4 regions of the Glutamicibacter sp. BW77 genome follow, and region 3 is predicted to be linked to each of the others. Evidence: riboswitches for the same ligand, from Rfam matches in the RefSeq annotation. Region 3 holds a riboswitch; each other region holds the start of a gene.
What was found. Region 3 has a riboswitch for S-adenosylmethionine ahead of CIK74_RS16750 (acyl-CoA dehydrogenase family protein). Riboswitches for the same ligand answer to the same signal wherever they lie in the genome.

Region 1 (8,703 bases), on a different contig from region 3:
AGTGATACTGGAAATGTCTGGCGAGGCTGGGATGAATGGCTACGCCTGGCTGACGCTCCTATGGATCAGATGAGCAAGTCTAAAAACAACTTTGGCAACTTCGGCTTAGCCGTAGACGGACACGCCTGCCGCTCAGACATTGAACGAAAAATCGACAACTTCCTATACCTAAACGGTATCAGCCACACGGTCGAGCCATTTTATCCATTTGATGAAGCATTAAATACGACAGGCCTCCGCGGAGACTGGTTAATTGCCAACAATGTTTTCGTCGAAGCTTGGGGCCTGAAAGGTCAGGAACAATACGACCAGAAAATCAATCGGAAGAGACAGCTTGCCATGAAGCATGGCATCCGCCTGATCGAAATAGAGCCAAAAGACATGTCCAACTTAAACCGTATTTTCTCGGACTTCATAGATTGCTAAATACTTTTAGAAATTGCGCCATAGTCTAACTTGACTTGAAAATTTCCGTACCACCGGGAGCAGGCAATTCCGAATGATGACACGATGCGGGTCAGCAGTGTGATGGGTCATGATCTTGGTGATGAGAGGCCAACCATCAATCGTGCAAGTCGGTACCGGAGCTGCCAATGACTATTAGGCCAGTTTTTCATGATGGTTCGGAAACCCACCAGCGCACGGCATGGGCCCACGTGGTGTCAGGTTCGGTTGAGGAGGACCAGCGCGTCTCTGTGTTCGCCTAGCTGCGCATCGCGTTGGATGCGCGACTGCAAGGCGCGGGCGATGATCACCGTGGAGTCTCCAGCCTGAATCCGTTCGACGATCTGTCAGCGCAGCCACGCGTGCACGTGGTCGAACACCGATTCGTTCGCGCTCAATCGGGTCCAGGTCTGGTCCTGAACAAAGCGGTCGATGACGCTGGTTGCGCCGAGCTTCGCCACTCCGTCCTGGGCATCCAGAAAATGTGCAACCACCGTCGCCGCCTGGGCAAGTACCCCGGCGGCCGAGGACTACGCGGAAACAGAGAACAACAGCAGCGGAAGCTGCGCGCTCACCGATGCCACCGATGACCCGGTTAGTGTCACCGGGCCCTGGCCTGCATCAGCGGTAGTCAGTGCGATGTCGCCGGGTGCCCGCGGAAGAGCGCCTTGAAGTCTTCCGCGGGCAGTGGCGGCGCCGCCACTGCGGTATTAAACGCGAGCGCCGACGAGCTCCTCTCGCAGTACCGCGGCCCCGGTACTCAGCGCGCTGAGCTTGGACAGTGCAACATCGCGGGGGAACGGTGCCATGCCGCAGTTGGTACTCGGGATCAGCTTGTCTGCATCCACATATTCCAGTGCCTTACGCAGTGTCTCAGCCACTTCTTCAGGGGTTTCAACATGCTGGTTTGCCACATCGATTGCGCCGAGCATAACCCGCTTGCCGCGCACCAGCTCCACGACCTCCAGCGGGACATTCGAGTGGTGGGATTCCAACGAAATGGTGTCAATGGACGAGCGCTGCAGCAGCGGGAATGACTTCTCGTAGTGACGCCACTGGGTGCCCAGGGTTGCTTTCCAATCATTGTTCGCCTTGATGCCGTAGCCAAAACAAATATGCGCCACGGTCTCAGCCTTCAATCCTTCGCAGGCGCGTTCCAGAGCGGCCACGCCCCAGTCGGCTACCTCGTCGAAGAAGACATTGAACGCCGGCTCGTCAAACTGGATGACATTCACCCCAGCGGCTTCCAACTCCTTGGCTTCCTGGTTCAGGATGGCAGCGAACTCCCAGGCCAGCTTCTCGCGGCTGCCGTAGTAGCCGTCATGCAAGGTGTCCACCATGGTCATCGGACCGGGCAGGGTCCACTTGATCTGGCGGTCGGTTAGCGTGCGCAGGAACTTCGCATCCTCTACGAACACCGGAGCCTTGCGCTCCACTGCGCCGACCACGCTGGGCACATTTGCCTCATAGCGGTCACGGATCAGCACGGTCTGGTTGTTTTCGAAATCAACGCCTGAGAGGTGCTCGATGAAGGTGGTGACGAAGTGCTGGCGGGTCTGCTCGCCATCGGAAATGATGTCGATGCCGCGGCGGGTCTGCTCCAGGACCGCGGCGCGCATCGCGTCCTGCTTGCCCTCGATGAGTTCTGCGCCTTCGAGCTTCCACGGGGACCAGAGGGTCTCGGTTTCAGAAAGCCATGAAGGCTTGGGCAGGGAGCCGACGATAGAGGTGGGAAGCAGGGAATTGGTCATAATTGGTCCTTCGGATTCCTAAGATAATTGATTAGGCGGTGGGGACTGCGCAGTTGGCAGCCCAGGATTCGAGCAATTGGCGATTCGGGGTGATGAAATGCTCTTCGGTGAACTTGCCTTGGATCTTGCCCAATTGGGTTCGCTCTTCGCGGTCATAAAAAACGCGGGTAGGGGAGAAGTCCTGGGCGCCGAGACTCGGGTGGTACACAGCAGGCGCTGCCGAATTGGCGTTGTAGATCTCGGGGCGGTAGATCTTCTGGAATGTCTCCATGGTGCTGATCAGGCTGATCAGCTGCAGATTGGTGTAGTCGTTGAGCAGGTCGCCACGGAAGTAGAACGCCAGCGGTGCCACGGCACCTGGTGGCATGAAGTAGCGCACGCTCAAGCCCATTTTTCCGAAGTAGGCGTCGGTCAATGAATTCTCATCCTGTTGGTATTCCAAACCGAGCACTGGATGGCTGTTGCCGGTGCGGAAATAGGTTTTGGAAGTCGAGACGCTGATGCAGACCACCGGCAACTGGGCAAAACGCTCACGGTACGCCTGTGAGTTCAAGAAATGCTGGAAGAGCTGCCCATGGAGATCGCCAAAATCTTCCGGAAGCACCGGGGCTCCGCTGTCATTACACGAAGCTGGAAGCACCACGCTGAAGTCGTAATCGCGGACATAAGAAGAAAAATTATTGCCGACTATTCCCTGGGTTCGAGTGCCGGTGAGTTTATCCACGATCGTGGTTTCAAGCACTTCTAAAAGAGGAAATTGCTGGTCGGTATTATCGGCAGAAAAATGCACATTTGCGGAAATGATTTCCAGTTCAAGAGAATAGCGGTCGCCCTGGGGATTGTCCCAGTGAGCCAAGGAATTGAACCGGCGGTTGATCATCGTCAGGGCATTGCGCAGGTTCTCTTCGCGGCGCTCTCCACGCGCCAAATTGGCGAAGTTCGTGGTGGTGCGCGAATTTGTCGAAGGGGAGTAATTCTCGTCGAATTTAGTGGTGTTAATGCTGAAATTTAATGCGTCTGCCATGATGGCCAATCTGTATTTGGGAGGCCTGGGCAGGCCGAGGGGAAGTCGTTGCGTCAATCATGCAGGGTGATTCTTGATATCGGGTAACTCGATATAACTATGGATTGATATAGACTCTGGCTATGGTTCAGGGAACAAATGGATTGACGCTGCAGCAACTTCGTTATTTCGTGGCGGTCGCCTCCGAGGGGTCCATCTCCGCGGCGGCCGACCTCATTTACGTCGCACAGCCCAGCATGTCCTCAGCGATGAAAGAGCTTGAATCACGAGTCGGGCGCACCTTGCTGATGCGCTCGGCCAGGGGAGTAACGCTCACCGCCGAAGGCGCAGAATTCCTCGGCTACGCCCGGCAGGTGCTCGAGCAAGTGGAGCTTCTCGAGCATCGCTATCTCGGTCGCCCCTCGGCCCGGCGGCTGCTGGGCGTCTCCACCCAGCACTACTCCTTTTCGGTGGATGCTTTTGTTCGGATGGTGCAGGCCAGCGGGGCCGAGGAATACCAGTTTTCGCTCCGCGAGACGCGCACCGAACAGATCATCGAGGACGTGCGCACCCTGCGCAGCGACATCGGGATCCTGTACCGCAACGACTTCAACCGGAAGGTCATCGACAAGCTGCTGCGCGAGTCCCGGCTGGTATTCCACCCGCTGTTCCTGGCCGATCCGCACATTTTCATCTCGCGCAGCAACCCGCTGGCCACCCGAACCCAGGTCACGCTCGAAGACCTCGAAGACCTGCCCCGGCTGACCTTCGACCAGGGCGCGAATAATTCCTTCTACTTCGCCGAGGAGGTGCTCTCCACGCGCTCCAGCCAACGCGAAATCCAGGTCTCGGACCGCGCCACCATCTTCAACCTCATGATCGGCTTGGGCGGGTACACGATCTCCACCGGCATCATCAGCGACGAGCTGGACCCCTCCATCGTGGCCATCCCGCTAGCGATCGAGGAGCGCATCGAGATCGGCTGGATTGATCACGCTGCCATTCCGCTCACCGACCAGGCCCAGCGCTACCTGCAAGAAGTGCGAACGGTGGTCGCCAGCTTCGGGGTAGAAGTGCTTGGCTGAGCCGCCAGCAGCGTAACCCCCGGTCATCGAGCACCGGCACATCGTCACAAACTTCCAACAAAACCTCTACATCACGCCGATTCATCTCAAAAGGTCGCGTCATAAAGTGCTGCCGGCCACCTCGTCATCATGACAACGAGAAGTCATATGAAGCCTGGCGGCCTTGTATGAAGCCGGCCGCCCGATACCGCTTGCACCGTTTGCGTCCCATGGCCAACCATGGAGGAACAACAAACCATCAAGAGCGACTAAGAGATCTGGCTCGTTGACGTCGCAGCAACCATCGGGAAACCGAAAGGTGCTAATGCCAGGAACGATGGAGCAGTTCCGAACGCGTTTTTGCGTACTGTGCTTCGTGCCGCCGCACGATGCCAATCGGTGCACTCCCTCGCAGATAATCGAGGAGGAGCCATGAGCCAGGAAACCGACGCGGTGCACGCAGGGTACCGCCCGAGCGGAGACTTCCGCCCGATGCTGCCGCCGCTGCACAATTCCGCAGCCTACCAATTCGCATCGCATGCCGAAGCGATCGAGAAGTTCGCCCTGCGCCAGGCCGGCTTCACCTACTCGCGCACCGGCAACCCCACCGTTTCGATTCTCGAACAGCGCGTGGCCGCCCTGGAAGGCGGGGCCCACGCGGTGGCCACCGCCACCGGGCAGGCAGCCGTGGCCTTGTCCCTGCTGGCCCTGACCCAGGGACCCAAGCACATTGTGGCCTCTTCCTCGCTGTACGGCGGCACCGTGGACCTGTTCACCGACACCTTCGCCGACTTCGGCATCCGCATCAGCTTTGTCGACCAGGCCGACCCGTCCGCCTGGGCCGCTGCCATTGAGTCGGACACCCGGGCGTTCTTCTTGGAGTCCGTCTCCAACCCGCTGTGCACCGTGGCCGATCTGCCCGCCATCGCGGCGATCGCCCACGAGCACAACATCCCGGTGGTGGTCGACAACACCCTGGCCACCCCGCTGAATATTCGGCCTCTGGAACTCGGTGCCGACATCGTGGTGCACTCGGCCACCAAGGGCCTGGCCGGTCACGGCTCGGTGCTCGGCGGGGTAGTGGTGGACTCGGGGAAATTCGACTTCTCCGATGCCGCCCGCTGGCCGCAGATCGCCGCCCCGCGGGTGCGGCTGAACAACACCTCGCTGCTTGAGCGCCACGGACCGGCCGCCTACGCAATGCTGGTGCGTTCCAAGTTCCTGCACGATCTGGGCCCGACCCTGGCCCCGGCCAGCGCCCAGGGCATCCTTGCAGGCATCGAGACGCTGCCGGTGCGCGCCGCCCACGTGCAGCGCAGCGTCACCAGGCTGATCGACGCGCTTGCCGAGTATCCGGGCATTGCCGCCATCCACCACCCTGCGCTGCCCGGCCACCCGAGCCACGAGCTGGCCAAGAAGATCACGCCCAAGGGCACCGGCTGCGTGCTGGCCATCGAGCTGGCCCACCCGGCCCTGGTTTCCCCGGTAATCGATGGGCTCAAGCTGATTTCCCTGGCCGCGAATGTGGGGGACACCCGCACCATGGTCTCCCACCCGGCGACCATGACGCACTGCCGGCTCTCGGAGCAGCAGCTGGCCGACGCCGGCCTGAACACCTCCACCCTGCGCCTGTCGGTCGGTCTGGAAGACCCCGCCGACCTGCTCGCCGACCTCACCCAGGCACTGGATCTGGCATTGGACCAGGCCCTGGCCCCACAAACCCAAGGAGCATGATGACTGGCTTCAACACCCTCGCCGTGCACGCCGGCCAGCACAAGGATCCGCACACCGGGGCGGTCGTGCCCCCGATCTACCAGACCAGCACCTTCATCCAGGACGGCATCAACGTGCTGCGTTCCGGGCATGAATACTCCCGCGGCTCGAACCCCACCCGCGACGGATTCCAAGAGCAGCTCACCGCACTGGAAGGCGGGACCGCCGGATTCGCCTTCGCCTCGGGCATCGCCGCCGAAGACGCGCTGCTGCGCGCAGTGCTGGAACCGGGCGACCACATCATCCTGGGCGCCGACGGCTACGGCGGCACCAACCGGCTGATCTCCAAGCTGCACGGCAAATGGGGGATCACCTCTTCCGCGGTGGACATCACCAGCCTGGATTCGGTGCGCGCCGCGGTGCGCCCGAACACCGCGCTGCTCTGGGTGGAGACCCCGTCCAACCCGCTGCTGGGCATCGCCGACCTGGCCGGCTGGGCAGCCATCGCCCGCGAGCACGGCGCCCTGCTGGTGGTGGACAACACCTTCGCCACCCCGTACCTGCAGCGGCCGCTGGATTTCGGCGCCCACGCGGTGGTCCATTCCACCACCAAGTACATCGGCGGGCACTCCGATGTGCTCGGCGGGGCCGTCATCGTGGCCGATCACCATTTCCGTGGCCAAACGCTGTCCGAAGCCGTCGGCTACCAGCAGTTCGCCGGCGGCGCGGTGGCCGGACCGCAGGATTCCTACCTGGCAGCCCGCGGCTTGAAGACCTTGGGCCTGCGCATGGAACGCCACTGCGCTTCGGCGGACAAGCTGGCCCGCTGGCTCGATGCGCAGCCCGAGGTCACCCGGGTCTACTACCCGGGGCTGGAAAGCCACCCCGGCCACGAGCTGGCCAAGCGCCAGCAGCGTGGTTTTGGAGGCATCGTCTCGCTGCAACTCACCAATGAAGCAGCGGCCCGCGCCTTCGCCGAATCCATGGAGTACTTCCAGCTCTCGGTCTCTCTGGGCGGCGTCGAATCCCTGGTCTGCTACCCGCGCGAAATGACCCACGCCTCACTGATCGGCACCGAGCTGGAAATCCCGGCCAACCTGGTCCGCCTTTCGGTGGGCATCGAGGAACCGGAGGACCTCATCAACGATCTCACCGCCGGGCTGGCCGCCGCACGCTCCGCTGTCATGAACGTCCCACGCCCCGCCATGGCTTCCGCCTAGTTATCCACATTCGTCAGCAGCACAACCCCAACATTGCGCGAAGGCACCATGCTGTGTTCATGACAGCATCCATGAACGCAGCCTTGAGGCAGCTGGCGGAGGCAGCCAGCTTGGTCGCCTCCGCCACGGCAGCGCTCGCCCAGCCAGATCTTCCCGCTGGGCACGCCGCCTACTTTGCGATGCTCACCGAACACCTCGGGCAACAGCTCACCCGCGCACAGATTCACGCCGCCGAAGCGGCACGCCGCACCGGTGCACACAAACTCGACCAAGAGTCTCTCCAAACGATCAGCGACGCGGGCCCGAAACCCACCGCGCAGGATGTGGACGCCACCGTGGGGCGCACCACCAGCGGACGCACACACTTTAGGCACACCGCGGACCTCTTGCATGGCTGGTTGGGTATCCCGTTGTCTACCGCACGGGATCGCTTGGTGCAGGCCGATTGCCTGATCGCCGGGGTCAACGATGCCGGCCAACTCACCGCACCATGGCTGCCTGAACTCGCCAAGCAGTTTACCGACGCGAACACGGACCCGCGGCTGGTCGTGGCCGCCTCAAAGAAGATCCATGCCGTGCGTAATGACTTAGGCCAGGACCACGTGCGCGAAGCGGCGAAGACAAAATTACAGGCCGACGCGGTTCACTTCATCAAAAACGAGCCGGAGACCGCGCGGAAGCATCTGTCGGATCTGGTGGCGGAGGTCAAGTCTGGAACCCGTGAAATGGAGGCGCTGCTTGCGGAAATCGGTTTTTTCAAAGTCGGCACCCGCAACGGACTAGTGGAATATCTACTTCGCGTACTGCCCGCGCAGGCCGCGGTCATCGAGGCGTTCCGGCAGCAGCTAAACAACCCGAAGACGATCGCGGGGAATCGCGACGCGCTCCGGGAGCTGGATTCTGAGCTAACCGGAGAACCAGCCAGTCAATGGGACGATGTCAGTTCCATGCCCGACTGGGCGCGAGCCGACGCCACACAGTCGGAGGAAGCCGGCGACGGGGAACTTCTTTCATCCACCGCCGAGGAACCTGACGAGCAGCCCGCAGGGCAGGTCAACAACGAACCGACCGCAGAACCGGCGGCCCGCACACCGCGCCCTGAGCAAATGGACGCACCATGGGAAAATCTGAGCCCCGAGCGGAGACATCTGATCGGGTTCATGGCGCTGCTGATGATCGATCGCACAGGTTCAGGGGGTTCGCCAGGTAAACAACCCGGGTTGGCCACCCCGCAGGTGAGCATCATCATTGACTACGAGAAGATGCTCGAACGCGGCAAGGATTTCGCGGTGACTTCCTCCGGCTTTGCCTTATCGGTGGGCGAGACGCGCGCGGCGTTATGCAACGCCGGAGTGTATCCAGTGGTGCTCAACGGCAAGAGTCTTCCCTTGGATTTGGGCCGGACACAACGGTTATATTCCAAGGCGCAGGGTCGTGCGATCCGTGCCGCCTATCGGGGTTGTTCATATCCGGGGTGCAGTATGCCTGCCGAACGGTGCGAGCTGGAT
Region 2 (8,703 bases), on a different contig from region 3:
TGACCGCAGAAGGCGATCTGATCCCTTCCAGCTCGGTTGGCAACAATAAGACTTGGCTGGAAATGGCAGACCAGATCATCATCGAGGTCAACACCCAGCAGTCGGCCGCGATGGATGGCATGCACGACATCTACTACGGCACCGCGCTGCCTCCACACCGCAAGCCAATTAACCTGACTACGGTACGTGACCGCATCGGCCAGAAGTACATGGATATCGATGTCACCAAGGTGGTGGCGGTCGTAGAAACTGATGCGCCAGACCGTCTGAGCCCTTTCGCTCCGGTAGACGAGACCAGTACCCAGATCGCAGATCACCTACTTGATTTCTTGGACTATGAGATCCGCCAGGGAAGACTGACCGAGAAGCTACTGCCATTGCAGTCCGGCGTAGGCAATATTGCCAACGCCGTACTAGCCGGACTGGCTCGTGGCGGATACGAGGGCCTAACCGCCTACACGGAGGTCATCCAAGACGGGATGTTGGAGCTGATCAAGGACGGCACCATCGAGTTTGCCTCCGCCACCAGCTTCTCGCTGTCTGCCGATGGTATCGACGAGTTCAACAAGCACGTGGATCACTACCGTGAGCGGATCTTGCTTCGTGCTCAGGAGATTTCCAATCACCCGGAAATCATTCGCCGGTTGGGCTGCATTGCGCTCAACGGCATGATTGAGGCGGATATCTACGGCAACGTCAACTCCACTAACGTGCTCGGATCCCATGTGATGAACGGTATTGGCGGCTCGGGTGACTTTGCCCGTAACGGTTACCTGTCGGTGTTCATGTCCCCCTCAGTGGCTAAGGGTGGCAAGATCTCCGGTATCGTGCCAATGGCCAGCCACGTGGACCACACCGAACATGACACGATGATCCTGATTACCGAGCAGGGCCTAGCTGATCTGCGTGGACTTTCACCTAAGCAGCGCGCCCAGCTGATCATCGACAAGTGCGCACACCCCGAATACCGTCCGATGTTGCAGGACTACTTCGACCGCGCACGTAAAGAAAGCTACGGCAAGCACACCCCACACCTGTTGGGTGAGGCGCTTGCCATGCATCAGCGCTTCTTCGAGACCGGTGATATGCGCTTAGCTAAGTAGCTCAAGATCGCTTTAGGCTGGACCCTGACTCTTTTGAATCAAGGTCCAGCCTTCGCTTTAACTATCTCTTATTTAGCTTCGCGAAGGTAAAATCCCTGAGTCTGGTTGTTGTACATGCGCACTTCGTTCAAGTGGCCGGTCGGCACGTTCGGGTTCGCAGGATCTGCAATTTTGGTTCCCGGTGCATAGAACATGGCTAACGGTGCATCGGAGTAGTTCAACGTCGTAAAACCGTTGTTGACCCAGAAGTTGAGAACTGCAACGTCACCGTTTGCATGGGTGACCTGAGGATACTTAATTTCTAAGCAGTCAGGGGAATGCTCGGCGGTGACATCATCACCTGGACACCACGTTCCGTTGACCAGTGAGAGATCCAAGATTCCTCGGTCTGTCGCAGCCAAATCTTCTATGGACTCGGCGACTAACTGCTTACCGTTCCAAGCTAAGGTCGCCTTAATCTGTCCGCTGGGAGCTGCGGCCGGCTCGGTGGTCAAAAGTTCCCGGTCAGCGATGACCAATTTCTTGCCGTCGACTTTCAAAGAGCTGGGAATCCCGCGTGCCCCGCCGTTAACATCACCCATCTGGAACGGCTTACCCAGCGGGGCGATGCCCTGCGCTGTGCTCTGAAAAAGCTGGATGTGTGCTGGCCACGCTACGCCGCCCTTGTCGCAGTAGAACGCCGTGACCAATTCTTTCACCCCGTCGCCGGTGAGGTCAGCGGCTACGGTGAGCTTCGAGTCTGCAAGGGTTGGAGCGCTCGCGTTGGGGTATTCCGGATGTTTTGCAGGCAGCGCTCCGTCGACGAGTTTTCCCGCTGGGAAGCCACACATCGACGGAATCTTTGCGGATTTGAGCATTTGCGGGGTTAGATCTGCAAGGGATGCGGGAGGCGAGGGGGCCAGTTTCGACTCGTGGGCTGATGGACTAGATGGTTCCGTGGTCGTTGGAGGCACGGTGCACGAGACCATTGCCAAGGCAGCGATGACGCCAAGAACAGCCGGAATTATTTTTCGCTGTGGCACGGTAGTTTCCTAAGCAAGAAGTGATTATCTGGTGTTTATCTCCGAGCTTATAGTGAATTACTACTTGTGGGAGCGTCCATTTTGAGTATGACGCCAAACTTCGAGATTTGTGAGCCGCTGCCTGACGTTCTTAATGATGCAGGCTAGGACGATAAATTAATTCTTGGATACGCCCATCAAGCAACCTTGAATCCACAAGTTCAAGGTCAAAATCCTCGACGCCGGCGAAGATTGGATCCTGACCCGTGAGCCCAGTCAGTGCAGGGAAGATGGTTAGCTGAATAAAATCAACCAGCCCCGCTGCCATAAGTGCCCTATTCATAGACAAAGACCCGTGCGAACGCAGTGGGACCGTGGATTCAGCTTTTAACCGCGGCACCACCGCTAGCGCGTCACCACGCTCTAGCGAGGCATCGGGCCAGTCCAAGACACCGGTCAGCGTATTAGAAATGACGGTGGCGGGTTGTTTATGCATCGCCTCGCCCCACGGGTCATCAACATCCGAATATTTGTCGGCCTGCGCCCAAAACTGTGAGAACAGCTTGAAGGTGTTGGAGCCGAAAACCATATGACAGGGGGATGCATACTGCTCTAAACGGCGGGCTAGAAGTTCGGGGCCTTGTTTGCCCCAGTAACCACCCCAATTTCCCGAGGCGCCGCCAAATCCGTCGAGGCTCGAAAACACGTCAAAGGTATATGTCGCAGGCATGAGAACTCCCGGTGTAATGAGCTAAGTGCAACTCACCTTACGCCTGCCCGGGCCTGCCCGGAACCCTGAAGTGAAGGCCGGTCCACGGTCATTTAGTTTCGCTCAACCCTTGAGCGCGCAGGACATTCTTTTGTACCTTGCCGGTGGAGGTACGTGGCAGATCCTGTGGGAAAACGATGGTTCGTGGAACCTTATATCCGGCAAGTTTTTCCCGAGCAAAACCGATCAAGGTCTCCTCATCTAGGGTGGACCCGCTGGCTCGGATGACGTAGGCGACCGGACGCTCTCCCCACTTCTCATCAGGCACCCCCACGACTGCCAAGTCCAACACTTCCGGGTGAGAAGCCAACGCCTGTTCCACCTCAATGGTGGAGATGTTCTCGCCGCCAGAAATGATAATGTCCTTCGCCCGGTCGCGTACCTGGATATAGCCGTCGGGATGCATCACCCCAAGATCCCCGGTGTGGAACCAGCCGCCGGCAAATGCCTGTTCTGTGGCCGCTTCGTCACGGTAGTAGCCAATCATGACGTTGTTTCCGCGCAAAACAATCTCACCCATGGTCTGTCCATCGGCGGGAACATCGCCCATATTCTCGTCAACTATCCGGGCGCTTTCTGCGGTCAGCATGCCCACGCCCTGGCGGGAGAGCAGGGATGCACGCTCATCTTCGCCCAGCTGATTCCACTCGTCTTGGTATTCACAGATCGTGTAGGGACCATAGACCTCAGTCAGGCCGTACACGTGGACTACCTCGATACCCAATTTTTGGAGCTTGGCGATAATTGCTGGCGAAGGTGGTGCGCCCGCGGTGGTGATGCGCAGTGGTGCCTGGAGCGGGTGAGCGCGCGGCGCATCGGCAATGATCGAGCAGACCGTGGGAGCCCCGCAGAGGTGTGTTGCGCCAAGTTCTTCAATGCCATCCCAGACTGCATCTTCGCGGACACCACGCAGGCAAAGGTGGGTGCCGCCGGCTGCGGTGACCGCCCAGGGTGTGCACCACCCATTGCAGTGGAACATTGGCAGTGTCCAGAGGTAGCGGGTTTGGGTGGTGAATCCCTGGTGGTGCGCCTCGGAGAGCGAGTTCAGGTAGCTGCCGCGATGCGAGTAGAGCACTCCCTTGGGTTTCCCCGTGGTGCCCGAGGTGTAGTTCAAGGCGATGGGTGCGCGCTCATCTGCCACCTCGTAGGCCAGCGGTTCCGCCGTCGAGGCAGTATCAAGCAGCTCCTCTAGCGTCCCGTCCACCGCTACCTCGGGGCGTTGGCCGGTGTACTGGTCATCGGTGATCTCGATCAACGCTTCGAGGCTCAGAATCTCGGCACGCAAGGTTGAAGTATTAGCTAACAGCTCGGTGTCGGCAAAAAGTAGCTTCGCCTCGGAGTGATCCATGATGTAGCGCAGCTCGTGGGCGGTGAGTCGCGTATTTAAAGCGATCAGCACGCCTCCTGCCAGTGGTACCGCGTAGTGCGCCATCAGCATTTCTGGAGTATTGGGGGCCAACACGGCTACCCGGTCACCTGGGTTAATACGCGTCTTGATGGCCTGCGCAAAGCGTTGCACACGGGACTCAAATTGTGCGTAGCTGTAATTTCGTGAGCCGTGAATGATCGCGGTCTTGGATGGATAAACCTCGGCCGAGCGCTGTAGGAAACGCAGAGGGGTGAGTTCCGAATGGTTTGCCTGAGTCATGACCATGTGCGCGACATCCTTCGATTCATCGTTGTGGTTTACTTCAATTTGTCCATGTGAGCTGAAGCACTTCCATCTAATATCGTGGCATGAACCTCAGGGTCAAACAAAGAAACGCAGTCTCATTGCGTCGAGTGGGCGAAATTCAGCGGTCAGTGACTATGTCACTGACTAAACTTTGCGGGAAAAATACCGAGAATCTTGTCATCAGATTCCTGTGCGGTACCGCGGCCATCGGTGTTATTGGTCAATACCCAAAGCTCTCCGGCAGCAGTGACTACTGCGTCCCGAAACCTTCCGTAGCGGCCGGTGAAGGCTTCGGTGGAATCACTCGGTGAGCTCAAATCGATGATTCGCAACCGTTCACCACGCAAGTTAGCCACATAAAGTACGTCCTGGTGAATACTCATGCCACTAGGGCTCGCAGACTCAGTGCTCCATTGCTGGAGCGGGTCAACGTAGTCAGCATTATTGGCGATACCTTCGGTGACCGGCCACCCGTAGTTGGCACCCGCTCTGATCAGGTTCAGCTCGTCCCAGCGGTTTTGCCCAAACTCGCTGGCGTACATGGTTCCATCGCTAGCCCAGGCGAGTCCCTGCGGATTACGATGACCGAAGCTAAACACCGGAGAATCGGGAAAAGGATTATCTTCCGGAACTTCACCGTTGATGGTTAGTCGCAAGATCTTTCCGCCGAAGCTGTCTAGGTCTTGGGCCAAAGATTCATTTCCGGCATCACCAACGGTTGCGTAGAGCATCAAATCTGGTCCGATGGCCAACCGTCCGCCATTGTGGATCGTTGCCGAAGGTAGCCCTGAAATAAGCGTTTGTGGATTTGTGAGGCTCAGATTTCCAGCCTCTCCAGTTACCTCAAAGCGCTGGATTCGATTCCCCTCGGCGGCGGTCGAATAGGCGAACAGGTATGGCCGTTGATAAGCCAGCCCGAGCAGTCCACCCTCACCACCATGAACTACGTCGTTGAGTTTGCTAACTTGCCGCTGATTTCCTTCCGTGTCTATTTCCAATATTCGTCCAGAATCACGTTCTGAAACCAAGAGCGTACTCTCCGCGAAAACCATTGACCAGGGAGCATTTAGCTCATCGGCAACGATGCGGGGTTCGGCTGTTTGTGATGCAGAACCACTGTTGGAGACGTTGACTGGTGGTGCTGATGGCTGCGCAGTGCAGGCCGTTATGGAAACAGCGCAGGCCAGGGCAATACCGAGGTAAGCAGTGGTTTTACCGATGGCTACTGGTCCGGGACGCATGGGATCAGGCTAGCAACTTTGGTTTAATGCGCAAGGGAGTTTTGGGATAAGTCTGAGCAGCGCTAAAAATGAATAATTTTCTGATTTGCCAACAAAAAATGGGTACTCATCGAATTTCAGCTCGAATATTTCGATTTGCGAAGCGATTTGTTTGACGGTTACGCACGTTGCCCAATATCGTTTAATCAGAATCATGAGCGTCAGCAAAAGCCCTGGCTAGCTGGCCGGCAACCCTCTATACGGTAGCGGGGTGCTCCAGGTGAGGATTCGGTGTCGTGCAACACCGCACGATACAAGTACCGCACATCGAGGCGTAAAACCTTCGACGGCGGGCCAAAGTAAGCAGTAGGTGCTTTTGTCCTGTCGCCGACCGTCGCCGTACCGATGTGTATGAAGTAAAGGAAGCAAAGCATGTCTTTGAATCAAGAGCTTGACGCGCTGACGTTACGCAAAGTTTTCGCGCAGCACCCATCCGGAGTTGCCGCGCTTTGCGCCGATATCGACGGTGAGAAGACGGGAATTGTTGCCTCCTCGTTCACCGTGGGGGTCTCACTGGAACCCGCGTTAGTGATGTTTGCGGTGCAGAAAACCTCAAATACCTGGCCAAAGTTGCGCGGTGCTAACCGCATAGGTGTCTCAGTGCTCAGTGAGCGCAATGAAGGAGTCTGCGGGCAGATCGCATCGAAGAAGGGCGATCGGTTCCTCGGTATTAATACACACAGTAGCGCCGATGGTTCATTGTTCATTGAGGACTCCACACTATGGCTCGACACCTCAATTTATAGTGAGGTAGAAGCGGGAGATCACTGGGTGGTACTGCTAGAAGTTCATGGCCATAAGCTGGCCGAGCATCTTCCATCGATCTTCCATGATTCACGATTTCACTCGTTACCGGTCCCGGAATTCGTCTAAATAGCTTTTTCGCGCCGCCGGCCTCTTGATCAAGAGGCCGGCGGCGCGATGCTGTTTAAGCAGTAGGTCTCGAGTTGATGCCGGGACTCCGTGCGTCACAAGTCGACGCGGGCGACTTTGAGCTTAATTGTGGATTACTTCGCCCAAAGTTACGACTCAGTAGCTTATAGTCGCTGTGACTACCGACTTCTAAGACTGTTGATTATCCACAAAACTGTCCACATGCATGTGGACAGTGCGTGGATAAGTTCCATCATAAGGCGAAATACACCGTAATTCCGGACTTTATCCTGTGGATAACGTAAGTTGAGAAGATTGTCTCTACAAAGAAATAAACTTTCTATCCACAGGCGTCAAAATATATTTATACTAGTCAACTCATAGTTCAATGAGTTTAAGTGTGGTAATCCACAAGCTTCTCCCCAAGTCACGCACAGGGTCATCCACAGCGAGAGCATGCTTATCCACAGATCTTGTGGATAACCGAGTTTACGGCTATAGATAAGAGACCTAGTGTTGGCTTTGGGACTGATATATCCACAGGTACCGCTGACGCTATAGCGTCGGTCGGCAGTGACATGCTTGAGCGTTGCCATCGGGGCACAAGGGTATTTCCCAGAGGTTCAATAGGGGATGGAAGTGTCTGTTATGAGTGCGGAACCGGTCTACGAAAGTCAGGGTTCTGAGGCGGGTCGTACCCCGCCGCAGGATATTCCTGCCGAAATGTCGGTTCTCGGCGGCATGATGCTGTCTAAAGATGCCATCGCCGACGTGGTTGAGGTGTTGCGTGGAACAGATTTTTATCGTCCAGCCCACGAGTCAATCTTCGATGCAATTATCGATCTCTACGGTCGTGGTGAACCTGCCGATGCAGTGACCGTCTCGGATCTGCTCACCAAGCGCAGCGAAATCGCCCGCGTCGGTGGAGCTGCCTATCTGCACAATCTCATCCAACAGGTACCAACGGCCGCAAACGCCGGCTACTACGCTGAGATTGTCCGTGAGCGGGCGGTGCTTCGCCGTCTGGTGGATGCCGGAACACGTATCGTGCAGATGGGTTACTCGCCAGATGGCGAAGTTGACGCCATCGTGAATGAAGCCCAGGCTGAGGTCTACAAGGTTGCCGAAAACCGAAATAGTGAAGACTACGTACGCCTCTCGGACATCATCGAAGGAACAGTTGATGAAATCGAGAACGCCGCCAATGCCGGCGACGGAATTACCGGTGTGCCTACCGGATTCTACGAATTCGACGAGCTGACCCAAGGTTTGAAGGGCGGACAGATGATTATCATCGCGGCCCGTCCGGCAGTGGGTAAATCAACCTTTGCTCTGGATTTCGCCCGCTCGGCGGCCATTAAGAACAATATGGCTACCGTCTTCTTCTCCTTGGAAATGGGCCGCAATGAAATTGCGATGCGACTGCTCTCGGCGGAAGCGTCCATTCAGCTCCAGGACCTGCGTAAGGGTTCGGTAGAAGACGCGCAGTGGACCAAGATTGCCACCACCATGGGACGGCTGAACGAAGCGCCACTATTCATCGACGATTCGCCGAATATGTCCATGATGGAAATTCGTGCGAAATGCCGCCGGCTCAAGCAACGCAATGAGCTGCGCATGATCATCCTGGACTACCTCCAGCTGATGAGTTCCGGTAAGCGCGTGGAATCGCGTCAGCAGGAAGTCTCTGAGTTCTCACGTAACCTCAAGCTGCTGGCCAAGGAGCTAGACGTTCCGCTGGTTGCCCTGTCGCAGCTGAACCGTGGTTCCGAGCAACGTACCGACAAGAAGCCAATGATTTCGGACCTTCGTGAATCGGGTTCGATCGAGCAGGACGCCGACATGGTCATCTTGCTGCACCGTGATGACGTGTATGACAAGGAAAATCGTCCGGGTGAAGCCGACGTGATCATCGCTAAGCACCGTGCAGGTCCTACCAAGACCATCACCGTGGCCTTCCAAGGCCACTACTCGCGCTTCAGCAACATGCAAAACGATGGCT
Region 3 (8,703 bases):
CTGTGGACGTTGGTGGGTGCACCAAGATGCAGGCAAGCTGTACGCTTTCGCGCCAGATGTTGCCAGCGTGGCCGAGGCAATCGTCAAGGAGCGCGCCGAGGCCGAGTAAGCCCGGCCTAGGAGGAGGGCGGCAGGGTCAATACTTGAGGCGCCCCCTCGGTGATCAGTACCGTGTGTTCGGTATGCGCGGTACGGCAACCCGTTGCGCTTCGCAAGGTCCAGCCATCGGGATCGGTGATGAGCTTCGCGGTGTTTGTCATAACCCATGGTTCCAGCGCGAGCATTAATCCGGGAACCAGCTTATAGCCTCGGTTGGGCCGTCCGTTGTTCGAAATGTGAGGTTCCTGATGCATTGTCGAGCCGATCCCGTGGCCGCCGTATTCGGTATTGATCGAGTACCCGGCCTCGCGCAAGACTGTGCCGATGGCATAGGAAATATCGCCAATTTTGGCCCCTGGCCGGGCCGCATCAATTCCGGCAGCTAACGCGTGTTCCGTGGCTTGGATCAGCTGGGTGCTTGCGGTGTCCTGGGTCGGCCCCACGATAAAGCTGATGGCAGCATCAGCGGCGATGCCTTCCTTGGAAATCGCAAGATCCAGGGTCAGTAAATCACCGTCGGCCAGTGCGTAGTCGTGGGGTAATCCGTGCAGCACCGCATCGTTGACCGCGGTGCAGATGTAATGGCCGAATGGTCCGCGTCCAAAAGCTGGTGCGTAATCGACATAGCAGGATTCTGCGCCTGCTCCGAGGATCATCTCGCGGGCCCAAGCGTTGATGTCCAAAAGGTTGGTGCCCACCACGCTGCGGTCCCGCAGGGTTTGCAGGATCTGCCCCACGAGAGCTCCGGTGACCTTAGCCCGGGCAGCTTCGTGGGAATTCAGGATCTCGATCATGCGAAGCCTTTCATAAAACCAATAACAATACCGTCCATACTATACCGGTACTATGATTGGTTTTATGGTTAGATTGCCCCTCACTTTTGAAGAACTCGAACGCGGCGAGCGCCTCGGCGCCCTCTTGCGCCGGGCAAGAGCCGAGCGGACCATGGTTGACATTGCCTTTGACGCGGGAATTTCCCCGGAGACGCTACGCAAGATCGAGTCCGGGCGAGTGGCCACCCCCGCATTCTCAACTATTGCCGCCATCGCGGGGGTCCTTGGACTCTCGCTGGATGAACTATGGAATTCCGTGCTTGCCCAAGAGCCGGACGCCAGCGGTGCCCGATCCAGCAGAATGGCGCGCGAGCGGCTTGCGAGCTAGTTCGCTGAAATGCTGCGCTTTCGAAGCGGATCACGCCCCTGGCGATCGCTCCGCTCTCCTGTGCCCAGTAGTCCTCATTGATCTTTTCCAGCGGAATCTCCTGCGCGGTCAAATCATCTAAGTTCAGCCGACCTTGTTGATGAAGTTCCGCTTAGTACGGAGCGCCCTGGCGGGCGTTCGAGGGGCCCTTTCAAATCCCGTGCAGGCTGCGTTGGTGCATGGGCATGCCTAGCATGGCATTGAGTCCTAGTGGCTTGCCCTGTGGCAACCCGATGAGGTGCACGTGCCCGCCGGTTCGATCTAAGCGAGGGCTTCCTTGCCCAGCGGCGGTCTTCATCGACTACCTGGATGCTGAAGCTGCCACCGGTGATAATGAGACGTGCTGAATGTATGCGTGCTCGGGTACATAGCCGCGGGCCTCGCAGAAGGTGCCGAACTGGTTACCTGCGGAGAACCGGTGAGCGCGGAGGGCTCTTCGTTCCGCCAACCGTCCTGAACAATGTGAAGCCGAAATGTCGGTGTCAAAAGAAGAGATCATTGGGCCGGAGCTCTCGGACACAAAATTCAGTGATGAAGATTCCCGCGCGGTCGTACTGCGCCAAGCCATCGGCAATGGCTACGGACTGAATTCGATCATTTTCACCCGAGACATCTCCGAGGCGTTGCTGATTGCGAAGAAAATCCAGGCTGGCAATCTCCGCGTGAATACCGGAGCCGGCATGGACGCGAACATGCCATCTGGCGGTTTCAAGCAGTCCGGCTGGGGTATGGAAAGGGTCCCAAGGCCTCGGACGGCTAGGATAAAACCATGAGCGAACAGGAGCAGCCCCGGTTAGGCAGCGCACTGGCGCAAAAGGTCGTCGACACCATCGCGCCGACGATTAACCGCCATGTCAATATCATGAATTCCCACGGGGTGATCATTGCTTCCACCGATGCGGCCCGCATCGGAACGCATCACGAGGGCAGCGCCGAGGCGATCCGCCGCAACCAGATCATCCGCGTCAGCCAGGCCGATGGCAGCGCCGGAACCCAGCCCGGGGTCAACGTTCCGCTCACATTGGATAATCAGCTGTGCGGGGTCGTCGGCGTCACCGGAGCCCCGCATGAGGTCGAGCCGCTAGCCGATCTGATTGCACTGACCGTGCAGTTGCTCTTCACCCAGGAACGCGAGCACTCGCGCAGTACCCGCCGTGAAACAGAAGCCCGGGACATTATCTCCGCGTTGCTGGCCGGATGGGCCGAGCCAGAAGCCATTGACCGGAGCCTGGCAGCGCACGGCTTGCGCGGACCAACGCAACTGGAGGCATGGATCCCGCGCAGCGCGCAGGATCCATTGCTGGATGTGCCGGCCGTTGAGGGCCGGCGCACTTCCTGGATCAACCTCTCCGGTGCGTTCTGGCGGATCCGGCTGGCGAACGAACCGGCCTTCGAGGAAGACCAAGGCGCAACGGAGCGCTATCTTGCCTCCGCCCCGGCAGAAGGCGCCGGACACCTGCTGGCCGAAGCCGAAGCCCTCCGTGCCCTCGTGGCGCTCCCGGCGCTGATACCCCAGCGACGAAACCGGGAGATCTGGAGCCCGGAAATCGCCACCGCTATCGCGCGCACACCGGCGCAGAGCCTGAGCCATATTGCCCGGCCCGCCCGGGACTTGAGCGAAGAGCAAGCGAAGACGCTGCTGGTCGTCACTGCCGCAGCATCGATGACCCAGGCCGCAACCGAACTGCACATACACCGCAATACCCTAGTGCAGCGTCTGGAGCGCGTAGCCCTGATCGCCGGGGTGGACATCCGCCACACCGGCCAGGCGGTGCGGCTGCAGCATGCCATCTACGCAGCGGTCGCCCTAGACCAGAAACACATATTCTAGGAATTTCCGGCATAAGAATATGGGCGTGCGCCCATAGGTGATTGAGTCCGCAGTCCCTAGTATTGGCAAGATGCTCGAAGTTGAGCGCCCGCTGAACCGGTCCTCCCGGCCGAAACAACCTTCGCAGGAAAAGCCTGAGCAGCTTGACCTGGCGGAATAGCGGGCGGCAGCAACGGGCCGGAACTCGCACCCAGAACGACCGCCTGCGCCATTGCAGGTTCGGGCTGGGGGCCACAGATATTGGCAAAGGAGCCAACTCGCCGTGTATGAACTCCTCGTTCTGCTGATCCCCGTGGTGGCCATTGTGCTGGTCACCGCACGCTGGAAAATCAGCCCCTTCCTCGCCCTCATCGGCGCGGCCATCCTCGCGGCCTTCGCCTACAAGATCCCCATCGCCGAGGTCGCCTCCACGGTGACCACCGCCTTTGGCAGCACCATGGGCAATATTGGCCTCGTAATCCTCTTCGGCACGATGATCGGCATCATCCTGGAGCGTTCCGGGGCCGCGATCTCCATGGCCGATGCGCTGATCAAGGTGCTGGGCACCAGATTCCCCAACCTGACGCTGTCGCTCATCGGCTACATCGTTTCCATACCGGTCTTCTGCGACTCGGGCTACGTGGTGCTCAACTCCCTGCGCAAGGCCATCACCCTGCGCACCGGTGTTTCCACGCTGGCCACCTCCATTGCCTTGATGACCGGCCTGTATGCCACCCACACCATGGTCCCGCCGACCCCAGGACCGCTGGCAGCCGCCGAGTCCATCGGCATCGCCGACAACCTCGGATTGATCATCGCCATCGGCCTGCCGGTGGCAGTGGTCTCGGCCATGGCCGGGCTGTTCTATGCCAGCCGCTTCAACAAGTCCACGTGGACTCCGCTGCCATCCGAGGATGAGAACGACATCTCCGAGCTCGATTACGAGCAGCTGCGTGCAAGCTTCGGCAAGCTGCCAAGCCCTGGCTTGGCCTTCCTGCCGATCCTCGTTCCGCTGGTCTTGATCTGCGCGGCATCGATTGCCAAGCTTCCATCGCATCCCTTCGGCGAAGGCGCCGCACTGGAAGCACTGTCCTTCATCGGCACCCCGGTGATCGCGCTGATCTTCGGTTTGCTCGCCGCGACCTTGCTGCTGAACGGCAATAAGAAGCTTGCCGACTTCAACGAGCAGATGCACGAAGCCGTGCGCACCGCGGCGCCCATCCTGCTGATTACCGGTGCCGGCGCAGCCTTTGGTGCTGTGCTGGCAGCCTCGGAGCTGACCACGATCCTCTCCGATTCGCTCAGCGGCTTGGGTCTCGGACTGGCTGTGCCATTCCTGATCGCCGCGGCATTGAAGTCGGCGCAGGGCTCATCCACCGTGTCGATGGTGACCACCTCGGCGCTGGTCGCCCCGATGCTCGGATCCCTCGGTCTGGACTCCGAACTGGGCATGGTGCTCAGTGTCCTGGCAGTTGGCGCCGGCGCGATGGTCGTCTCGCATGCCAACGATTCCTACTTCTGGGTGGTCTCCCAGCTCAGCCGCATCCCGGTGATCACGGCCTACAAGACCTTGAGCGTGGCCACCGCCATCCAGGGCACCGCCGCATTTGCTACCGTCTGGATCCTCGGGGCATTCCTGCTCTAGTAAATCCAAGAAGCCTGCATAAACCAATAACCGCGCCATCAGTGGATGGCGCGGTTATTGGTTTAACTGGCGGGATGGCCGCAATAGGCAAGGCTGCAACTTCGAGCACAGCCCAGCTTTCCCCATTGACTTGCTGGCAAGGATTACGGGCATGGGAACAATGACCGGCAATCCGGCCATCTGGGATGCCTGATCGCTGGATCCATGATCCACCCCCGCATTCGCTGACGCTTATCGCTGTCGGCTAATTGAGAAACCGAGATCCCCCTGACAGGTGCCCGGTCGATTGATGCTGGATCCGGATATCAAGCTCTCCGATCGCCGATGACGTAACCTCCAGAAGTATGACGGCGTCCCAGCGCCTTCGGGGCGGTCCAAGTCCGCCGGAAATCTCGCTTTGTGACGACTTCTGACCGACTATTCCGTCGGATGACGTGCTCCTTCCATCCGCTCATGCCGCGGTGTTTCACTCGAAGTACCAACCATCCAGAGCGGCTGAGAGACCTGGCTCGACGACGCCGCAGCAAGCCTGCATTCGGCAGCTAGTGCTAACGCCAGGTTCGATGGATCAGCAGAAAGCAACTTTCTGCTTCCTTCGGAGCAAGACTCTAAGGGAGAACGAAAATGACCGTACTGAGCACGCAACTGCCCCGCGTTCCCTACACCGGGAGCGCAGACGAGGCCGAGCTCGCCCACTGGCGCGAGATCGCCGAGCAGGTCGCGGCCACCCTGGCCGCGGACGCGCTGGAGCGCGACCGCAAAAACGAGCAGCCCTTCGCCGAGGTGCAGCTGCTGCGCGAGGCCGGGCTGCTGAACCTGCTGGTTCCGGCCGAATTCGGGGGAGCCGGAGCGCACTGGGCCACCGCTTTTGAAACCATCCGCATCCTGGCCGCGGCCGACGGGTCCATCTCCCAGCTGCTGGCCTACCACTACATCAACCAGTCCGGCATCGCCTTCTACGCTCCGGCCGAAGCCCAGGCCGAGTGGTGGCAGCGGACCGTGGCCGGAGGCTGGCTCTGGGGCGATTCGGTGAATCCGGTGGACCCACAGCTGACGCTCACCGCGGAGGACGATGGCTTCCGGCTGAACGGTTTCAAGCGTTTCTCCACCGGCTCCGGAGTCGGCGAGGTGATCGTCGTCAACGCCGAGGTCTCCGGAGGCCCGCGACACGGCGAAGTGTTGGCCTTCGTCCTCCCGCGCAACCGGGAAGGGCTGGAAATCGTCGATGACTGGGACTACCTGGGCCAGCGCTTGAGCGCCTCGAACTCGCTGAAGTACCACAACGTGCGCATCGAGGCCGCCGATCTGCTCGGGGCGGTGACCGACGAGCCGGTCTCCACCCTGCTCACCCCCGGGATCCAGCTGGCCTTCGCGAACTTCTACCTGGGCATCGCCGAGGGCGCGTTGGCCCGCGGCAAGCAAATCCTGCTGGGCCGCAAGAACGCCTGGTTCCTCTCGGCGGCGGAGACCTACTCCCAGGACGTCGTCTTCCAGCGCACCGTGGGCGAGCTGAAGGCGCGCACCGCCGCGGTGGCCGCCCTGGCCGAGAAGCTCGGCCGCAAATTCGATGCGCTGCTGGCCAAGGCGGGGAATGTCACCCAGCCTGAACGCGCGGCGCTGGCGGTGGAAATCGCCGAGGCCAAGGTGGTCTCCACCGAGATCGGCGTGGAGGTCGCCAACCGCATCTTCGAGGTCACCGGTTCCTCCTCTACGCAGAATGATGTGGGCCTGGATCTGTTCTGGCGCAATGTGCGCACCCACTCGCTGCACGACCCGGTGGACTACAAGAAAATCGAGGTCGGCGCGTACTTCCTGCGCGGGGAAACCCAGCCGCTCTCGCTCTACACCTAAACCTCAACCGCACCCACGGATTGGACCGAACTGATGACCGTACTTGCCACCGCCAACCGCCTGGCTGAATTGAAAACCCGCTTCGCCCCGCACTTTGAAAAGATCGCCGCCGGCGCCGCCGAACGCGACCGCAGCGGAGAACTGCCGCACCAGCAGGTGGCCGAGCTGGCCGCCGCCGGCTTCGGCGCATTGCGCGTCCCGGTCTCCCACGGCGGGGCAGGGGCCACCTTGGCCGAGCTCTTCGAATTGCTCGTGGACTTGGCCGCCGCGGACTCCAGCATCGCCCAGGCCTTGCGCGCCCACTTCGCTTTCGTCGAAGACCGCCTGGTAGCCGCCCCGGGGCCGGGGCGCGACAAGTGGCTGGCCCGCTTTGCCGCCGGGGAGTTGGTGGGGAATTCCTGGACCGAGATCGGCACCGTGAAGGTGGGCGAGGTGATCACCAAGGTCACCCCGGATGGCGAGGGAGGGTTCCTGGTCAACGGCACCAAGTACTATTCCACCGGCTCGATCTTCGCCGACTGGCTGGATACCTACGCCGAGCGCACCGATACCGGCAAGCGCGTGATCGCCGCGGTCAACCGGCACCAGCCCGGCGTGGTGCTGGCCGATGACTGGGACGGCTTCGGACAGCGCACCACCGGCACCGGAACCTCCACCTTCACCGACGCGGTCGTCGCCGAAGAGGACCTGATCGACTTCGACACCCGCTTCAAATACCAGACCGCGTTCTACCAGCAGGTGCTGCTGGTTGTGCTGGCCGGGTCCGCCAAGGCCGCCGAACGTGACTTCGCCGCCGAGCTGAAGGCCCGCAAGCGCACCTTCAGCCATGGCGCCGCCAACGTGGCCGCCGAGGATCCGCAGCTGCTTCAGGTCATCGGCGAGGTATCCGCCACTGCGTTCGCGGCGGCCGGAACCGTGGAACGCGTGTCGCAGTCCCTGCAGGGAGCCTATGAAACCGCGTTGGCGCGGCACGAGGGCGAAGTGACGTTGGAGGAAGACGAGGCGGCCAATGACGCGGCCGAGCTGGCCAGCGCGCAGGCCCAGGTGGTGCTGACCCCGCTGGTGCTCAACGCGATCACCCACGCCTTCGACGCGTTGGCCGCTTCGGCTACCAGCGTTTCGAAGAACCTGGACCGGCATTGGCGCAATGCCCGCACCGCCGGAAACCACAATCCGTGGGTGTTCAAGGCCCGGCTGATCGGCGATCTGGCGGTCAACGGCACCGAACTGCCGCGTGTTTGGGCCATCGGCGCCTCGAAGTAGCATCCAAAGACCAGGCAGGCCCAGCATTCATCTTGAGTGCTGGGACTGCAGCGTGCAGCGCATCAATGACCGAGCAGCTCTCCGGCACCCCCTGGGTTCACCTCGCCGGCAACAACTCTCAGCAGATAAAGCTCTGGGGATTCGCGGTCCGCGGCGGCCTTCCGATAACAGGCAGCGCCCGGACTCGGCGATTGCCTGATTCCGTAGCGGACGTCACCGTCTACAACTCGATGCTTGCCGAAGACCAGATGGATCTCGAGGCGCGGTGCTGATCCCTTCCGGAAGAGGGCTCTCAGCGTATTTCTGAAGGTACTGCGTTGCGGCAACCCATGCCCTCGTCAATAGGCCGGCATGCCTGAAGATCACGGGCATTTCCATCGTAGGCGTCCGTTCCAAGGGGGCTCCGAGCAGGTTGTTTCGAACGGCTGCGCGCAGCGTGCTTTATGGAATCTGCTTCGGCGGGTCTTATGCCGCTGGCTAGACTGTGTGGGTGATCAACTACACCCTGCGTCAAATACAGTATTTTGTCGCCGTCGCCGAAACCGGGTCCATCTCCGCGGCTGCTGGCGCCTGCCACATTTCGCAGGCCGCCATGTCGCAGGCGATGGATGAACTTGAACGGGTGGTTGGATCGCAGCTGCTGGTGCGGCGCCGGGCGCGCGGCGTGGTCCTCACCGCGGTGGGTACGGACTTCCTCCATGATGCCAAGCAGCTGGTGCGCCATGCCGAAGAGGTGCAGGACCAGATCGTGGAGCGCCAGACCAAGCTTTCCGGGCCGCTGGTCATCGGCTGCTACTCCTCGCTGGCAGCCTTCTGGATTCCGGTGATCTGCGAA
Region 4 (5,231 bases), on a different contig from region 3:
ATATCGCGTGGTTTAGCGATTGGGCCGATCTGCTCGGTGACCGTTGCGCGCAGGATGGTGATGAACTCTTGCTGACGTGCAAGCGTTTGCGCATCAGGGTTTGCTGAGATCAGTGTCTTATCCAGCGGAACCACAAAGGCGGTGGCCGCGTGGCCGGTCTTCGCATCCGGGGTGGGGCAGACTCCGGCCTCGACGACACCTGCATGGGTCACTAAAGCCGACTCAATCTCAATGGTTGACAGCCGGTGCCCGGAAATATTGATTACGTCATCGGTGCGGCCCAGGATATAGATATCCCCGTCCTCATCAAAGCGGGCACCATCACCGGCAAGGAACCAACCCTGGGCAACATATTGCTCCCAGTAGCTGGTGTAATAACGTTCCGGATTTCCCCAGACCGTCCGGGCCATCGATGGGCCGGTCTGGGTAATTACGATATTTCCTTGTTCGTTTGCAGCCACGGTATTTCCCGCAGCATCAACAATGTCCACCGATACACCCGGTAGGGCGCGCGAGGCACAGCCTGGCTTGAAGTGCGCATCGGTAGGCAACGGCGAAAGTACTGTAGCTCCTGACTCGGACTGCCACCAGGTGTCAACCATCGGGATCCCGTGCTCGGTGTCTCGTCCCACCTGGGCGCGTAGCCAACGCCACGCTTCGGGATTGACCGCTTCGCCCACGGTGCCGCCCACACGAAGTGAGGACAAATTGTAATTGTCCGGAATGCCGTCGGGGAACCAACCCATCAGCGAGCGGACCAGTGTGGGTGCAGTGTAGTAACTGGTGACCTTGTAGCGCTCGATAATTTCAAAGTGGCGTCCGGGATGCGGTGCGTTAGGCACACCCTCGTAGATCACCTGGGTGACACCGTTGGCTAGTGGCCCATAAATTTCATAAGTATGTGCGGTAACCCAAGCCAAATCCGCGGTGCACCAGTGCACGTCATCGGAGCGCTGAGACTCATCAGGATTGCCGAACAAAAGATTGTGGCTATAAGCAGCCTGAGTGAGGTAACCGCCGGTGGTGTGCACCAGCCCCTTAGGCTGTCCGGTAGTTCCCGAGGTGTACATGATGAACAGCGGCGTCTCAGAGTCGAAGGCTTCGGCTTTGTGGTGCGTGGGCTGGTTCTCTACCGTTTCGTGCCACCACAGGTCGCGTCCTTCGGTCCAAGGAATGTCGTCCCCGGTGCGCTGAATAACCAGCACCTTTTCAATGTCATTTTCTCCGGAGACCGCAATATCGGCATTGGTTTTGACGGGAACCGAGCTCCCACGACGGAATTGACCGTCGGTGGTCACCAGCAGCTTCGCTTTGGTGTCTTCCACACGAAATTTGAGTGCCTCCGCGGAGAAACCTCCGAAGACCAGTGAATGGATCGCGCCGATACGGGCGCAGGCCAGGGTGATCACAATTGTTTCGATGAGCACCGGTAGGTAGATGACCACGCGGTCACCCTTGGTAATACCGAGTTCCAATAGCGCGTTGGCCGCTTGGCTAACGCGATCTTGCAGGTTTTGGTAGGTCACCGCAATGCGATCGCCAGGCTCGCCCTCAAAGTAGAGCGCGACCTTGTCGCCATTTCCGGATTCCACGTGGCGGTCCGCGCAGTTCACGGCGGCGTTGAGCTTGCCACCGAGGTACCAAGAGATCTGTGGTCCACGCTTTGCTTGTGGGTCCGCGGCAATGATCTGGCTAGTGGTGTGCCATTTGGTGTCCCAGTCGAGCAAGTTTGCTGCTTCGTCCCAGAACTCCTGACGGTTCTCGGTGCCAGCAGGTGAGGTTGTAGTGGGCAACTTGGTGATAGTCATTGCGTTTCCTTGAAAAGTTTGGGGCGGCTGTTCCTGCGGTGCTTACGTGCGCGTTGTTTAGCTAGCGGGTGTCCAGTTGCTGGCACATCATCGAGCAACTTCTTCGAGTAAGCCAGCTGGGGCAGGGCAATATGAAAACCATGATTCATCTCCATCGTTCCTGGCGGTAGCACCGGCCACACATCTATTTACAAATCGTGTGTGGTGGTTGCTGCGGCGTCACAGAGCCAGATCTCTTGGCCGCTCGGGATGGTTATATGACCATTACAGGCTTTCGAACGAATTCAATGCAAATCCGTCGTAATATGAAAAATATTCGATAACTACGTCACATCATCAAGATGTTTCGATTTTTATTTCATCAACAACGTATTTGGCTGAAAAATCGCGAAACGCTGGGTGTGGCGTTCGACTATGCCGGATAAGTGGAGTCCTTGATGCAATTCAAGGGTCATGCCAGCACGAAGAAATATGACTTGCCGGGTTGAAGGCAACGTAATTCTCAGGCTACAAATGATTACGAACCATCCAGAGCGACCGAGAGATTTGGCTCGAAGACGTCGCAGCAACCACCCACCATTTTTTGGCCCGGGACGGTGCTACAGCCAGAACCGATGGAAAGAATAGAGGACTTTTGATGTCATTTGGCGATTTAGCTGGCGACTTTAATGCGCTTAGCGATCCGTCTGTGGCCGGTAACGCTGCGGAGCTTGATGAGCTGCCTGTAGAGCTACCCACACGACAATTGCTCAAAATAACTCCAGGTTCTGGCGCAGATGAACAGTATGAACGACTTGCAGATATCTTCCGTCCCGTCTTCGCACAGATTGCCGCCGGGTCTAGTGAGCGTGACCGGCAACGGATACTCCCCTTCGAACAGGTCGGGCTGCTTAATCGTGAACGCTTCGGCGCGTTGCGACTATCCATTGCCGAAGGTGGTCATGGCGCACGGCTAAGCGATGTGTTTCGGTTGCTTATTGAGCTAGCCGAAGCTGATTCGCACGTGGCACAACTCTGGAGAGCCCATATTGCCTTCGTAGAAAATGTGGTGCGCTTAGAAGACCAAGTGCTACGCAGCAAGTGGACTACGCGAATCAGCGCCGGCCAGATCGTTGGCAATGCTTATACCGAAGAGGGCGGAAACGCGCTGGGCGTACTGAACACGAAGGTAACTGAGCAAGACTCGCGGTGGTTGGTCAACGGCCGCAAATTTTATTGCACCGGTACCATTTTTGCGGACTGGACCACCGTTGCGGTAGCCCACCCAGAGATCCCTGGTCGCCAGATCGCCGTGGTTTCAACGCAACACAGTGGTGTGAAGATCCTTGATGACTGGGACGGGTTTGGTCAGCAGCTGACCGGTACCGGCAGTACCGAATTCCACAATGTTCCGGTGGATACCTTCATGCCCGAAGATCCCACCGACCCGGAGGCCGCAATCTTCCAGCTGGTACTCATGGCGGTGCAAGCCGGAATTGGTCGGGCCGCACTAAACGACCTGCGATCTTCGGTTCAGGCACGTACCCGCAGCTTCAGTACCGGAACAGGGGTTCCGGTACACCGCGAACCACAGGTACTGCAGCTGGTCGGTGAGGTATCCGCCGAAGTTTTTGCCGCCGACTCCGTGGTCATGGGGGCGGTGCTGGAAGTCGAATCGGCGATGGCCGATGCGAACCTGAACTCCGAGGAACGCTTCGCCGTGTGCGAGCTGGCGGCAAACCGCGCCCAGACCATTGTGCAGCCCTTGGTGATCGGGGCGACGAGCAAACTCTTTGACGGGCTCGGGGCATCGGCTACACGCAACAGCTGCAACATGGACCGGCATTGGCGCAACGCACGCACCATCGCAACGCATAACCCGGCAATTTATAAGGCACGCATCGTAGGGGACTACGAGATCAATGGGGTGCAACCCCAACGGCTCTCGGTCACCGGAACGGTTTCTGGAACACCACAATTTTCTGGAAGCTAAACAAGTTTTTTGAACGCACCGTTAGATTTACAAGAATTCATTTCCATGGATAGGGGTACACCAATGAGCGAGAACAAGCGCGAAATCCTTTTTAACGCCTTCGACATGAACTGCGTGGCTCACCAGTCACCAGGACTGTGGCGTCACCCGGCTGACAAGGCCTCGACCTACAAGACCCTGGGTTACTGGACACACCTGGCCAAGGTGCTGGAAAAGGGCAAGTTCGACGGACTGTTCCTCGCCGATGTGCTGGGCACCTACGACGTGTACAAGGGCTCCAACGAAAGCCCACTACGCACCGGCGCGCAGGCTCCGGTCAACGATCCGATGATGCTGGTTTCAGCGATGGCCGCAGTCACCGAGAACCTCGGTTTTGGTGTCACCGCTGGCACCGCCTATGAGCACCCATATGCTTTCGCCCGCCGTTTGGCCACCCTGGACCACTTGACCGAAGGCCGTGTGGGCTGGAACGTAGTCACCGGTTATCTGCCGTCCGCTGCCCGGAACATGGGCCAGGAAGACCAGATGGAACACGATGAGCGTTACAATCACGCAGACGAGTACCTAGAGGTTGTTTACAAGCTTCTTGAAGGTTCGTGGGAAGACGACGCAGTACAGGCCAACAAGGAAACCGGCGTTTATGCCGACCCGGCTAAGGTGCACTCGATCAACCATGAAGGAAAGTACTTCAAGGTTCCGGGCATCGCCATCACCGAGCCAAGCACCCAGCGTACCCCGGTGATCTACCAGGCCGGAGCTTCTAGCCGCGGCATCAAATTTGCCGCCGGAAACGCCGAATCGGTCTTCGTCACCTGCCCAACCCGTGAGACCCTCAAAGTTGCCGTAGCCAAGATCCGCGATGCGGTCCAGGCAGCCGGTCGTGACCGCTACGACGTGAAGATCTTCGCAATGCAGACCATCATCACCGATGAGACCGCCGAGCTGGCGGAAGCCAAGTACCAGGACTACAAGTCCTACGCGGATATCGAAGGCGCTCAGGTGCTGATGTCTGGCTGGATGGGCATTGACCTCTCCGAATACGGTCCAGATGACGTCATTGGCGAGAACGTAAAGTCCAACGCCATCCAGTCCACCGTGGAGACCTTCCAGAAGGCCAGCGGCGATTCCGGCAAGCCATGGACCATCCGCCAGTTGGCCGAGTGGGTCGGCGTTGGCGGGTTCGGTCCAATCACCGTCGGTTCCGGTGCTGAAGTTGCCGAGAAGCTCATCGACTGGGTGGACTACACCGACGTAGACGGCTTCAACCTGGCCTACGCGGTTACTCCGGCAACTTTTGAAGACATCGTCGAGTACGTGGTCCCAGAGTTGCAGACACGCGGCGCATACAAGACCGAATACACCGAAGGTTCGCTGCGCCACAAGCTGTTCGGCGAGGGCGACCGGGTGAAGGATACCCACCGCGCCGCACAGTACAAGATCTCCAACCGCTT

Region 1: another riboswitch for S-adenosylmethionine. It lies ahead of CIK74_RS12460 (aminotransferase class I/II-fold pyridoxal phosphate-dependent enzyme); the one in region 3 lies ahead of CIK74_RS16750 (acyl-CoA dehydrogenase family protein).
Region 2: another riboswitch for S-adenosylmethionine. It lies ahead of CIK74_RS07340 (flavin reductase family protein); the one in region 3 lies ahead of CIK74_RS16750 (acyl-CoA dehydrogenase family protein).
Region 4: another riboswitch for S-adenosylmethionine. It lies ahead of CIK74_RS10975 (acyl-CoA dehydrogenase); the one in region 3 lies ahead of CIK74_RS16750 (acyl-CoA dehydrogenase family protein).

Annotation. Positions count from the first base shown of each region.
Region 1 is NZ_NRGT01000073.1:19,699-28,401, forward strand. Features, by position in the region: gene CIK74_RS12435 (hypothetical protein) at 1-426, shown strand, start outside; gene CIK74_RS19075 (hypothetical protein) at 792-938, opposite strand; gene CIK74_RS12445 (methionine synthase) at 1,155-2,195, opposite strand; gene CIK74_RS12450 (DUF1852 domain-containing protein) at 2,227-3,219, opposite strand; gene CIK74_RS12455 (LysR family transcriptional regulator) at 3,342-4,283, shown strand; SAM riboswitch class I at 4,516-4,606, shown strand; gene CIK74_RS12460 (aminotransferase class I/II-fold pyridoxal phosphate-dependent enzyme) at 4,695-5,996, shown strand; gene CIK74_RS12465 (cystathionine gamma-synthase) at 5,996-7,195, shown strand; gene CIK74_RS12470 (HNH endonuclease signature motif containing protein) at 7,255-8,703, shown strand, end outside.
Region 2 is NZ_NRGT01000051.1:36,527-45,229, forward strand. Features, by position in the region: gene CIK74_RS07315 (acetyl-CoA hydrolase/transferase family protein) at 1-1,103, shown strand, start outside; gene CIK74_RS07320 (hypothetical protein) at 1,172-2,125, opposite strand; gene CIK74_RS07325 (dihydrofolate reductase family protein) at 2,256-2,834, opposite strand; gene CIK74_RS07330 (acyl--CoA ligase family protein) at 2,923-4,527, opposite strand; gene CIK74_RS07335 (PQQ-dependent sugar dehydrogenase) at 4,686-5,789, opposite strand; SAM riboswitch class IV at 5,979-6,094, shown strand; gene CIK74_RS07340 (flavin reductase family protein) at 6,201-6,701, shown strand; gene dnaB (replicative DNA helicase) at 7,350-8,703, shown strand, end outside.
Region 3 is NZ_NRGT01000082.1:33,149-41,851, forward strand. Features, by position in the region: gene CIK74_RS16720 (hypothetical protein) at 1-109, shown strand, start outside; gene map (type I methionyl aminopeptidase) at 117-893, opposite strand; gene CIK74_RS16730 (helix-turn-helix transcriptional regulator) at 958-1,260, shown strand; gene CIK74_RS18840 (hypothetical protein) at 1,451-1,597, opposite strand; partial or broken gene CIK74_RS16735 (aldehyde dehydrogenase family protein) at 1,770-2,072, shown strand; gene CIK74_RS16740 (sugar diacid recognition domain-containing protein) at 2,069-3,130, shown strand; gene CIK74_RS16745 (GntP family permease) at 3,393-4,754, shown strand; SAM riboswitch class I at 5,234-5,324, shown strand; gene CIK74_RS16750 (acyl-CoA dehydrogenase family protein) at 5,379-6,605, shown strand; gene CIK74_RS16755 (acyl-CoA dehydrogenase family protein) at 6,639-7,868, shown strand; gene CIK74_RS16760 (hypothetical protein) at 7,901-8,140, shown strand; gene CIK74_RS16765 (LysR substrate-binding domain-containing protein) at 8,359-8,703, shown strand, end outside.
Region 4 is NZ_NRGT01000065.1:36,623-41,853, reverse strand. Features, by position in the region: gene acs (acetate--CoA ligase) at 1-1,808, opposite strand, end outside; gene CIK74_RS18790 (hypothetical protein) at 1,805-1,957, opposite strand; SAM riboswitch class I at 1,957-2,064, opposite strand; SAM riboswitch class I at 2,330-2,429, shown strand; gene CIK74_RS10975 (acyl-CoA dehydrogenase) at 2,446-3,780, shown strand; gene CIK74_RS10970 (LLM class flavin-dependent oxidoreductase) at 3,844-5,231, shown strand, end outside.